DNA from 3 places in the Streptomyces sp. NPDC058289 genome. Region 1 is predicted to be linked to each of the others. Evidence: riboswitches for the same ligand, from Rfam matches in the RefSeq annotation. Region 1 holds a riboswitch; each other region holds the start of a gene.
The links. Region 1 has a riboswitch for cyclic di-AMP ahead of ACFVX6_RS13155 (M23 family metallopeptidase). Riboswitches for the same ligand answer to the same signal wherever they lie in the genome.
Positions count from the first base shown of each region.

Region 1 (3,233 bases):
TTGTGACGCATCTGGGTGAGCAGCGCGATGAGCCCGGGACTGCCCGAGGCCTGGGAGAGCGTCTCGTGGAACCAGCCGCCCAGGGAGCGCAGATCCTCCCCCTGGCCCCTCCTGGCCCGCTCCTGGCCCAGCCTGACCAGGCCGCGCAGCACCTTGAGGTGGGCCTCGCTGCGCCGCCGGGCCGCCCGGGCGGCCGCGAGGGGCTCCAGGAGCATCCGCAGCTCCAGGAGGTCGGCAGCCTCCTGCTCGGTCGGCTCGGCCACGCAGGCACCCGCGTGCCGGCGGGTGGTCACGAACCCCTCGGACTCCAGCGTGCGCAGCGCCTCGCGCACCGGGACGCGCGAGACCCCGTACCGGCGGGCCAGCACCTCCTCGGTCAGCCGGGCGCCGGGCCCGAACACCCCGGAGACGATGTCGTCGCGGACCGCTGTGCATACCGTGTGCGCGGGAATACGCAAGACCGGACCTCCGCCTTTTTCGTATGGCTGTGCGCGTTGCGACTCTATTGCAACACACGATAATTTCCGAGGACGGCCGGAAATACGAAACATTCACACACCGCGAAGCACGAAGTACGACGAAGGCCCCGACTCTGAGAGCCGGGGCCTTCGCGGAAGACGTGTGGTGCGGAGCGCAGCGGGTCAGACGTTGACGCCGTGCGAGCGCAGGTACGTGACCGGGTTGATGTCCGAACCGTAGTCGGCGCCGGTGCGGGCCTCGAAGTGCAGGTGCGGGCCGCTGGAGTTGCCCGTGGAGCCCGACAGGCCGATCTTCTGGCCCGGGGTGACCTGCTGGCCGACGGAGACGCTCAGCGAGGACATGTGGCCGTACTGGGTGTACGTGCCGTCGGCGTGCTTGATGACGACGTTGTTGCCGTACGCACCGCCGTAGCCCGCCTCGACCACGGTGCCGAGGCCCACGGCGTGCACCTCGGTGCCGGAGGCGGCGTGGAAGTCGATGCCCGTGTGGCTGCCGGAGGACCACATGCCGCCACCCGCGTGGTACTGGGTGCTGACGTAGGTGTCGTCGAGCGGGGACACGAAGGTGTTGAGGCGCTTGCGCTCCTCTTCGCGGGCGGCGCGCTCGGCGGCCTCGCGGTCGGCCTTGGCCTGGGCTTCGGCCTTCGCCTTGGCCTCGGCGGCCCGCTGCTTGGCGTCGGCCTCGGCCTGCGCCTTGGCGGCGGCGGCCTCGGCGGCCCGCTGCTGGGACTGGGCCTGGGCCTCGACGTCACCGGCGAGCTCGTCGGCCACCACGATGGTGTTGAGGGTGCCGGTGTCCTCGATGGAGGGGGACTGGTCCGCGGCGAACGCGGGACCGGCCAGGGAGCCGACGACACCAGTGGTGGCGAGGGCGGCTATGCCGGCATATCCGGCGGTCTTGCGGCTCAGACGACTCGAACCACGGTGCTTGCCGGCAACGCGACTGCCAAACGCCATGAAGGGGCTGATCCTTTCCTTCCCTCTCGCCTACCGGGTTAGCTGACGGGTTCGGAGCAGGAAGGTCTCCTACGGGCCCCCTCTTGCGAGGCGGTCCGATTCACCCCAGGGACACAAGTGGGTCCCCGGCTCCCCAGGCTCGCGCCTGACGGGGACTCGGCGATCGCTGTCCGGTGCCGCGGACGCGGCGGTTACAACTGACGAACAGCACGGCCGACGCTAGGCGGATCATCAGTCAATCGCCAAACAGACACGCCCTTTTGTTGCGTACGCCACACCACATACAAGCAACCACACCACTAAAGGGACATCGAGCCCAAAAAGGGCCCTGGTGGACAATCCACCAGGGCCCCTTGAACAGCGGGCCAGTTGACGGCCCGCCGGAGATCAACTGACGATCAGTTGGTGACCACGGTCACTGCGCCGATCCCGAGGGCCCGCACCGGCTCCTCGATCTGCGAGGCGTCGCCGACCAGGACCGTGACCAGACGGTCCACCGGGAAGGCGTTGACGACCGCCGAAGTGGCCTCCACCGTCCCGGTTTCGGCCAGCCGCGCGTACAACTGCGCCTGGTAGTCGTCCGGCAGCTCCTGCTCGACCTGGTCGGCGAGGGTGCCCGCGACGGAGGCGGCCGTCTCGAACTTCAGCGGGGCCACCCCCACCAAGTTCTGCACGGCCACGTCCCGTTCGGCGTCGGTCAGGCCGCCCTCCGCGAGGGTGCGCAGCACCGTCCAGAGGTCGTCCAGGGCCGGGCCGGTGTTGGGGGTGTCCACCGAGCCGCTGATGGCGAGCATCGAGGCGCCCTTGCCGTCGGCGGTGGAGCGCAGCACCTGGCCGAAGGCGCGCACGCCGTACGTGTACCCCTTCTCCTCGCGCAGCACCTTGTCCAGCCGGGAGGTGAGCGTGCCGCCCAGGCAGTACGTACCGAGCACCTGGGGCGCCCAGACCCGGTCGTGCCGGTCCGCCCCGATGCGGCCGATCAGCAGCTGCGTCTGGACCGCGCCGGGCCGGTCCACGATGACCACGCGGCCCGTGTCGTCCGCGGTGATCGGCGGAACCGGGCGCGGGGCGGTGGTGTCGCCGGTCCACGCGCCCAGGGTGTCGGCCAGGACGGCGTCCAGGTCGATGCCGGTCAGGTCGCCGACGACCACCGCGGTGGCGGTCGCGGGGCGCACGTGGGCCTCGTAGAAGGCCCGTACGGCCGCGGAGTCGATGCGGGCGACCGTCTCCTCGGTGCCCTGGCGCGGGCGGGACATCCGCAGGGTGGCCGGGAAGAGCTCCTTGGAGAGCTGCTTGGCGGCGCGGCGCTGCGGGTTGGCGCTCTCGTGCGGGATCTCGTCGAGCCTGTTGCGCACCAGGCGGTCGACCTCGGCGTCGGCGAAGGCCGGCGCGCGCAGCGCCTCGGCGACCAGGCCCAGCGCCTTGTGCAGGCGGGAGGCCGGGACCTCCAGGGAGACCCGCAGGCCGGGGTGGTCGGCGTGCGCGTCGAGGGTGGCGCCGCAGCGCTCCAGCTCGGCGGCGAACTCCTCGGCGGAGCGCTTGTCGGTGCCCTCGGACAGGGCGCGCACCATGATCGTGGCCACGCCGTCGAGGCCCTCGGGCTCCGCGTCGAGCGGGGCGGCGAGGTTGATCTCGACCGCGACCACCTGCTGGCCCGGGCGGTGGCAGCGCAGCAGGGTCAGGCCGTTGGCCAGTACCCCGCGCTCGGGGGCCGGGAAGGCCCACGGCTGCGGCTCGCCGGCCTCGGGGCGCGGGTGGAAGGTCATCGTGACGGCTGCGGTGTCGGCTGCGGTGTCG
Region 1 covers NZ_JBHVYI010000020.1:81,079-84,311, reverse strand. Annotated here, with positions in the region: gene ACFVX6_RS13160 (GntR family transcriptional regulator) at 1-458, opposite strand, end outside; gene ACFVX6_RS13155 (M23 family metallopeptidase) at 642-1,436, opposite strand; cyclic di-AMP (ydaO/yuaA leader) riboswitch at 1,449-1,608, opposite strand; gene ACFVX6_RS13150 (M16 family metallopeptidase) at 1,835-3,202, opposite strand.

Region 2 (3,233 bases), on a different contig from region 1:
GACGTAGCCGTCGACCAGCAGGGTCGCCAGGGTGTCGCCGTTCATCCGTGCGACGAGCTTGCGGTACTGCGGCGGGACGACGCGGCTCCGGTCGGCGTAGGCCAGCAGCACGCTGTCCCACATGGCCATCAGCCGGGGCGGCGCGGGCGTGTCCTCCTCCGGACGCGGTGCGTCCTGGACGTCGAAGAGCTCCTCGCCCTCCGGACCCACCAGCCGGTCGAGCCTTCCGGAGAGCTCCAGCGCGCGCAGCGCCTGGCGGACCCTGGCCCGCTGGACCAGCGAGAACTGCGCCACGTCCGCCGCCGACGCCGGCCCGAATCCTTCCAGGTAGCGCAGGACCAGCGTCCGCAGGGACTCCTCCGCCGCCTCCGGGTCCGCCGGTACCGTGCGCGGGCGGCTGGGGGGCGCCACGTACGACGGGCGCTCCCCGAACGACCACGGCGCGGCGGTGGGCGCGTGCAGCAGCGGCGCGTACTGCCGCAACCCCCACCAGGCTCCGGGCTGCGGCGCCGCTCCCAGCCGCTGTCCGAGCCAGGCCTCGCACTGCGCCGTCGTACGGGGCCGGTCGGCGAAGTCCAGCAGCTCCGGCACGAGGGCGTCGGCGTCCTCGGCGGTCAGCCCCGAGTCCGTGAAGCGGGTCCCGAGCCGGGCGGCCCGTACGGACGGCTGCACGGCCTCCCGGAAGGGCGGGTAGTCCTGCGCGTGCACGGCGTGCAGGGTCAGCCGCATCAGCGTCGACTTGACGACCTCGCGCCCCGTGAAGGCGGCGTCGAGGTCGGCCGGGTCGAAACCGGCGAGCCGGTTCCACAGCGCGAGGTAGGGCGAGGCCGCGTGCTGCGCCTGCAGGGCGACCACCCGGCGGACCGCGTCACCGACGCCCATCGCCTCGCGCCGCAGCAGCAACTGCCGTGCGAGGGTGGAGCGGTTGAGCTCCCTGGCGCTGACCTTCATGCCACGACCGTCCCGTCCCCTGTCGAAACGTGCAGCCTAACCGGCACCTCCGACAGCGCCTCGGATTCAGATGCTTACGCCCTTCGACCGGAGGTAGGCCAGCGGGTCGATGTCCGAGCCGTACGAGGGCCCGGTGCGGATCTCGAAGTGCAGGTGCGGGCCGGTCGAGTTGCCCGTGGAGCCGGAGAGCCCGATGCTCTGGCCACCGGTGACGCTCTGGCCGGACGAGACGGACAGCTGGGAGAGGTGCGCGTACTGGCTGTACTTGCCGTCGGCGTGCCGGATGACGACCTCGTTGCCGTACGAGCCGCTCCACCCGGCGGAGACGACGGTGCCCGCGCCGACCGCCTTGACGGTGGTGCCGGAGCTCGCGGCGAAGTCGACCCCGGTGTGGTAGCCGCTGGACCACATGGAGCCGGCGGTCTTGTACGCGGTGGAGGTGCCGCCGCCGACCGGGGCGACGAAGCCGGTCGACGTGGAGCCGCCCTGCTGCTTGGCGGGCGCCTTGGCGACGGGTGCCTTGGCGGCGGGCGCGGCGGCCCCATCGGAGGAATCCGACGAATCGCCAGAAGTGGAAGAACCGGAGGAAGGGGAGGAAGCAGACTTCTTGGCCCGCTTCGGCGTTTCGGCCGGCGCTTCGGCCGCCGCGGCCGGAGCCGCACCCTTCGCGCCGAGCGTGAGCCGGAGGCCCGGGTGGATCAGCGACGGATCGGTGCCCACGGCCTCGAGGTTGTCCGCGTAGAGCTGCTCCCAGCCACCGGTGAGGTGCTGGCGCTCGGCGATCTTGGAGAGGTAGTCGCCCGGCACCACGGTGTAGACGGTGGGGGCGCCCTGCGCGGCGGCCGGCGCGGCCTGGAGCGCGGCGGCGGCCTGCAGAGCCACGGCCTGCGGGGCCTGGACCGGAGCGGCGGCGGGCGCCGCGGCCGGGACACCCGCGGCGTGCGCGCCGGTGGCGCCGAGCAGCGGAAGCGCGAGGGCCGCGCCACCGGTGCCCGCGGCGGCGAACCCGCGGGATATCGAGCGGGACTTGGGACGGCGGTGCTTACCCGTTCCGGACATGTCGAATTCCTCTCCGACGCCTGCGAGGTGAGCTGTCGGGTTCGGACTGGAGATGTCCGGCCGCCCCTGTGCCGATGAACAGCACATGTACGGCTTCACCCCGAGCTGTCCCGTTGTAAAGATCTCAACCGGAGATCCGGAACAGCGGCTTACCTGGTTCCCCCGCTCCTGCCACGCGCGTGAATAGTCGGGTGCGGTTTCCGGTCGGTGGCAGGATTAGGCGGTCCGTCCGGATCGATCGCGAACGTAATCGAGTCCGGCCGCAGGGAACAAGTCATGAATTCCCCAACAGAATCTTGAAGATGACGAGCCGCCGGAATTCCGGTCACCCTGCGTCCATTCCGCACCTTCAACAACCGCCCCGGCAAGGCAATTCGCCATTCGCGATCAGCCACTCACCGTCACCGTATGATCTGGCTCACGGGGGCGTGTCCGATCTCGCCTCTCGCTAGGGCAAGTTGCCGCCAAGTGGCGTAATTCGGACACCATCAACGACGAAGACACGGAGGAGCCCGGTGACCCAGCCGATACCCCAGAGTCCCCACACCGATCTGGTGCCGCAGGAGCCGACACTGATCGGAGTGCGCAACTTCCGCGACGTGGGCGGATTGCCGACCACGGACGGTCGACGGGTCAAGTCGGGACGACTGTTCCGAAGCGGACATCTGGCGCATGCCACCGAAAGCGACGCGGAGTTCCTCGGGTCCCTCGGGCTGCACACCGTCTTCGACTTCCGCAACGGCGCCGACCACGCGCTGGAGGGTCCGGACGTGGAGCTGCCCGGCGTGCGCAACGTCGGCATTCCGCTGTCGGATCCGGCCGACGGCCGGGAGTTCTGGAAGATGGTCCGCGACGGGGACCTGGCACAGCTCCGCGAGATCCTGGGCGAGGGCAAGGCCGCCGCGCGGATGTCCCGTTCGTACCGGACGATCATCCGGACCCGCACCGCCGAGCACAGCCGGGTGGTGCACGCGCTCGCCGAGGACAGCGTCCCGGCCCTCATGCACTGCGCCGCCGGGAAGGACCGGGCCGGCCTGTCGATCGCGGTCACCCTGCTCGCGCTGGGCGTCGAGCGGGAGGCGATCGTCGCGGACTACCTGGAGTCGAACGCCCCGCACAACCGCTACCGGGTCCGCCGGGGCAGCGATGCGCCCGAGGCCCGCGCCCCCGAGGTGATGGAGCTGCTCGCCCCGCTCTTCGACGCCCGCGCCCCGTATCTGACC
Region 2 covers NZ_JBHVYI010000002.1:65,272-68,504, forward strand. Annotated here, with positions in the region: gene ACFVX6_RS01200 (winged helix DNA-binding domain-containing protein) at 1-951, opposite strand, end outside; gene ACFVX6_RS01205 (peptidoglycan DD-metalloendopeptidase family protein) at 1,018-2,010, opposite strand; cyclic di-AMP (ydaO/yuaA leader) riboswitch at 2,015-2,210, opposite strand; gene ACFVX6_RS01210 (tyrosine-protein phosphatase) at 2,526-3,233, shown strand, end outside.
Region 2: another riboswitch for cyclic di-AMP. It lies ahead of ACFVX6_RS01205 (peptidoglycan DD-metalloendopeptidase family protein); the one in region 1 lies ahead of ACFVX6_RS13155 (M23 family metallopeptidase).

Region 3 (3,233 bases), on a different contig from region 1:
CTGCCCAAACTTGTGACAGGCGTTCGAAGGCGACTAGGTTCTGCCGTTACCCCGCCGTTATGCGAAAGGTGCAGCCTCATGCGTTCCGGGAACGGCCGCCACAGACGCCCCCGACAAGTGCCCGCACTTGTCGTCACCGCCGGAGTCACCGGCACCGCACTCGCCCTGCCGCTGCTCGCGGCCACCGGCGCGAGCGCCGCGGAGACCTCCACATGGGACAAGGTCGCCGAGTGTGAGAGCGGTGGCACGTGGAGTGCCAACTTCGGCGGCGGCACCTACGGCGGGCTGCAGTTCAGCCAGGAGCAGTGGAAGAACGCCGGCGGGCTCGACTTCGCCGAGCGCGCCGACCTCGCCAGCCGCTCCCAGCAGATCGCCGTGGCCGAACGGGTACTGGCTTCCCAGGGCCCCCAGGCGTGGCCGCTGTGCGGAGTGCCGGCCGGTCTGACGCAGGACGCGCCGGCCGCCGTGGTGGACCCGGGTCTGCCCAGCGGTTCCGGATCCGCCACCCCCGCCCCGTCCCGCCCGGACGACTCCGTGCCCCACACCGGCACGGGCAAGCCGTCCACGGACTTCGGTGCCCCGACGCCCGAGAGCCCGGCTCCGTCGGCCCCGTCGGAGTCGCCACTTCCGGACTATCCGATCGGCGTGCCCGGCGAACTGCCCGTCATGCCCGCTCCGGACCTCCAGGCACCGCCTCCCGGGCTCCCGGGCGACCCGACGGCTCCCACGAGCCCCGTGGACCCCACCGCCCCGGTGGGCCCCGTCACTCCGGCGGACCCCACGACTCCGCCGCCGTCCGTGGACCCGACCGCGCCGGTGGACCCGACGGCTCCCGTGACCCCGTCGGTTCCGGGGGACTCGGCGAACCCGACGAACCCTGGCAATTCGGTGAACCCAGGCATTCCGGCAATTCCGGTCAACCCGGTTGATCCCACGGCCCCGACGACTCCGGCCGCCCCCGGCGATTCCGCTGCCCCGAGCGCTCCGGCGACCCCCGGCGCGACCGAGGGCGGCGGAAAGCACCGCGGCCAGGCGGCGGTCGAGACGCCCGCCGCGCCTGACGCCTCGTCGGAGCCGACGTACACCGTGAAGGCGGGCGACAGCCTCATCACGATCGCGGACGCCAACGGAGTGAAGGGCGGCTGGAAGGGGCTCTACGAGGCCAACGAGCAGGTCATCGGCGGCGATGCAGACCTGATCAAGCCCGGTCAGAACCTGGATCTAACGCACCAATAAGGGCACTTAAGGCGTCCGGAACCAGCTGATTGTCCGTTTTCTGTAAGTGAGACATGTGTCTCTTCAGGTCAACTGGCGTGTCCGGCCCGGACGGTTCCGCAAACCCCGCCCTCACCTGCGCAAACACCCTTCCGGGGAGCGCAAGTAGGCACCGCTTCCCCCCGATGTTCCTCGTTGAACATCGGGGGGAGACCTGTCTACCTTCTGAATCGCTCGCCACCGCGGGCTCCTTCGACCGCATCGCCGAATCCTGCCGGCGGACGGAGGGAACACTCGTCGCGTAAAGCGCCGAAGGCAGGAGCGGGGGAACCAAGGTAGGCGCCGGTAGCGGCCGTTGAGAGACGGTCACATCAGCCGGCTAGGGGTTAAGCCAAGCGCTAGGTCGCTCGGCCGGGCACTCACTCGCCCGAACCCGACAGCTCACCTCGTAGGCGTCGGTGAGGAGAACTCCATGCTGCTTTCGGGCAAGGGCAAGCACCGTCGCGGCTCCAAGGCCGTCCGCATCGTCACGCTCGCCGGTGTCGCCGGCGTCGCCGTGGCCGCGCCGCTGATGGCCGCGGGCACCGCTTCCGCTGCGACCGCCGGTGAATGGGACCGCGTCGCCGCGTGCGAGTCCGGCGGCAACTGGTCCATCAACACGGGCAACGGCTACTACGGCGGCCTGCAGTTCTCGTCCTCCACGTGGGCCGCGTACGGCGGCAAGTCGTACGCCGCGCAGGCCAACCAGGCCTCCAAGTCGCAGCAGATAGCCATCGCCGAGAAGGTCCTCAAGGGCCAGGGCAAGGGCGCCTGGCCGTCCTGTGGCGTGGGCCTGTCGAACTCCTCCTACACCGGCGGCTCGGCGGAGACCCCCTCCAAGCCGAAGACCCAGCCGAAGGCTGCGCCGAAGCAGGAGAAGAAGGCCGAGCCGAAGAAGGAGACCAAGCGCGTCGAGGCTCCGACCACCCGCTCCGAGCGTCCGGCCGTCGCGCCCGAATCCCCCAAGAGCGCTGCCCCCAAGACGGGCAACGGCTCCTACGAGGTCAAGTCCGGCGACACGCTGGGTGCGATCGCCGACGCGAACAACGTGTCCGGTGGCTGGGAGAAGCTCTTCGAGCTCAACAAGGACATCGTCTCGGACGCCGACCTGATCTTCCCGGGTCAGAAGCTGAACCTCAGCTGAAACATGTGAGAACGGTCGTGGCCGCTTCGGCGACGCGCAGTAGTTCCACACGTAGCTCCACCACGTAATTCCACCGCCCGGCGCGCAACCCCCTTCGCGCCGGGCGGTGCTGTGTGCGGGCGCGCTCGGCCTGACGGACCCTCCGGATCGCCGATGATCAAGGGTCCTATGTCCTGTAAGAGGGGCATTCAGGCCCTTTTTCGTCCCAGGACCCGGGCGGTCGGCTGGCCGAGTGCCCGGAGCCGGTTAGGCTCTAAGCGGCAAGGCCATCCCACGGCCTGACATGCCACCGCACACCCAGCGTCACATCCCAGAAGGAGATGCTCGTGCCGTCCATCGACGTCGTCGTAGCCCGGGAAATCCTGGACTCCCGAGGCAATCCCACGGTCGAGGTCGAGGTGGGCCTCGACGATGGCAGCACCGGCCGTGCTGCAGTCCCGTCCGGCGCCTCCACCGGAGCGTTCGAAGCCGTAGAGCTCCGCGACGGTGACCCCAACCGCTACATGGGCAAGGGCGTCGAGAAGGCGGTCCTCGCCGTCATCGAGCAGCTCGGCCCGGAGCTCGTCGGCTACGACGCCACCGAGCAGCGCCTGATCGACCAGGCGATGATCGACCTGGACGCCACCGAGAACAAGGGCTCCCTCGGCGCCAACGCCATCCTCGGTGTCTCCCTCGCCGTCGCGCACGCCGCGTCCGAGGCCTCCGACCTCCCGCTCTTCCGCTACCTCGGCGGCCCGAACGCGCACCTGCTGCCCGTTCCGATGATGAACATCCTGAACGGTGGGTCGCACGCCGACTCCAACGTCGACATCCAGGAGTTCATGATCGCCCCGAT
Region 3 covers NZ_JBHVYI010000001.1:124,664-127,896, forward strand. Annotated here, with positions in the region: gene ACFVX6_RS00545 (transglycosylase family protein) at 118-1,236, shown strand; cyclic di-AMP (ydaO/yuaA leader) riboswitch at 1,513-1,685, shown strand; gene ACFVX6_RS00550 (transglycosylase family protein) at 1,688-2,398, shown strand; gene eno (phosphopyruvate hydratase) at 2,719-3,233, shown strand, end outside.
Region 3: another riboswitch for cyclic di-AMP. It lies ahead of ACFVX6_RS00550 (transglycosylase family protein); the one in region 1 lies ahead of ACFVX6_RS13155 (M23 family metallopeptidase).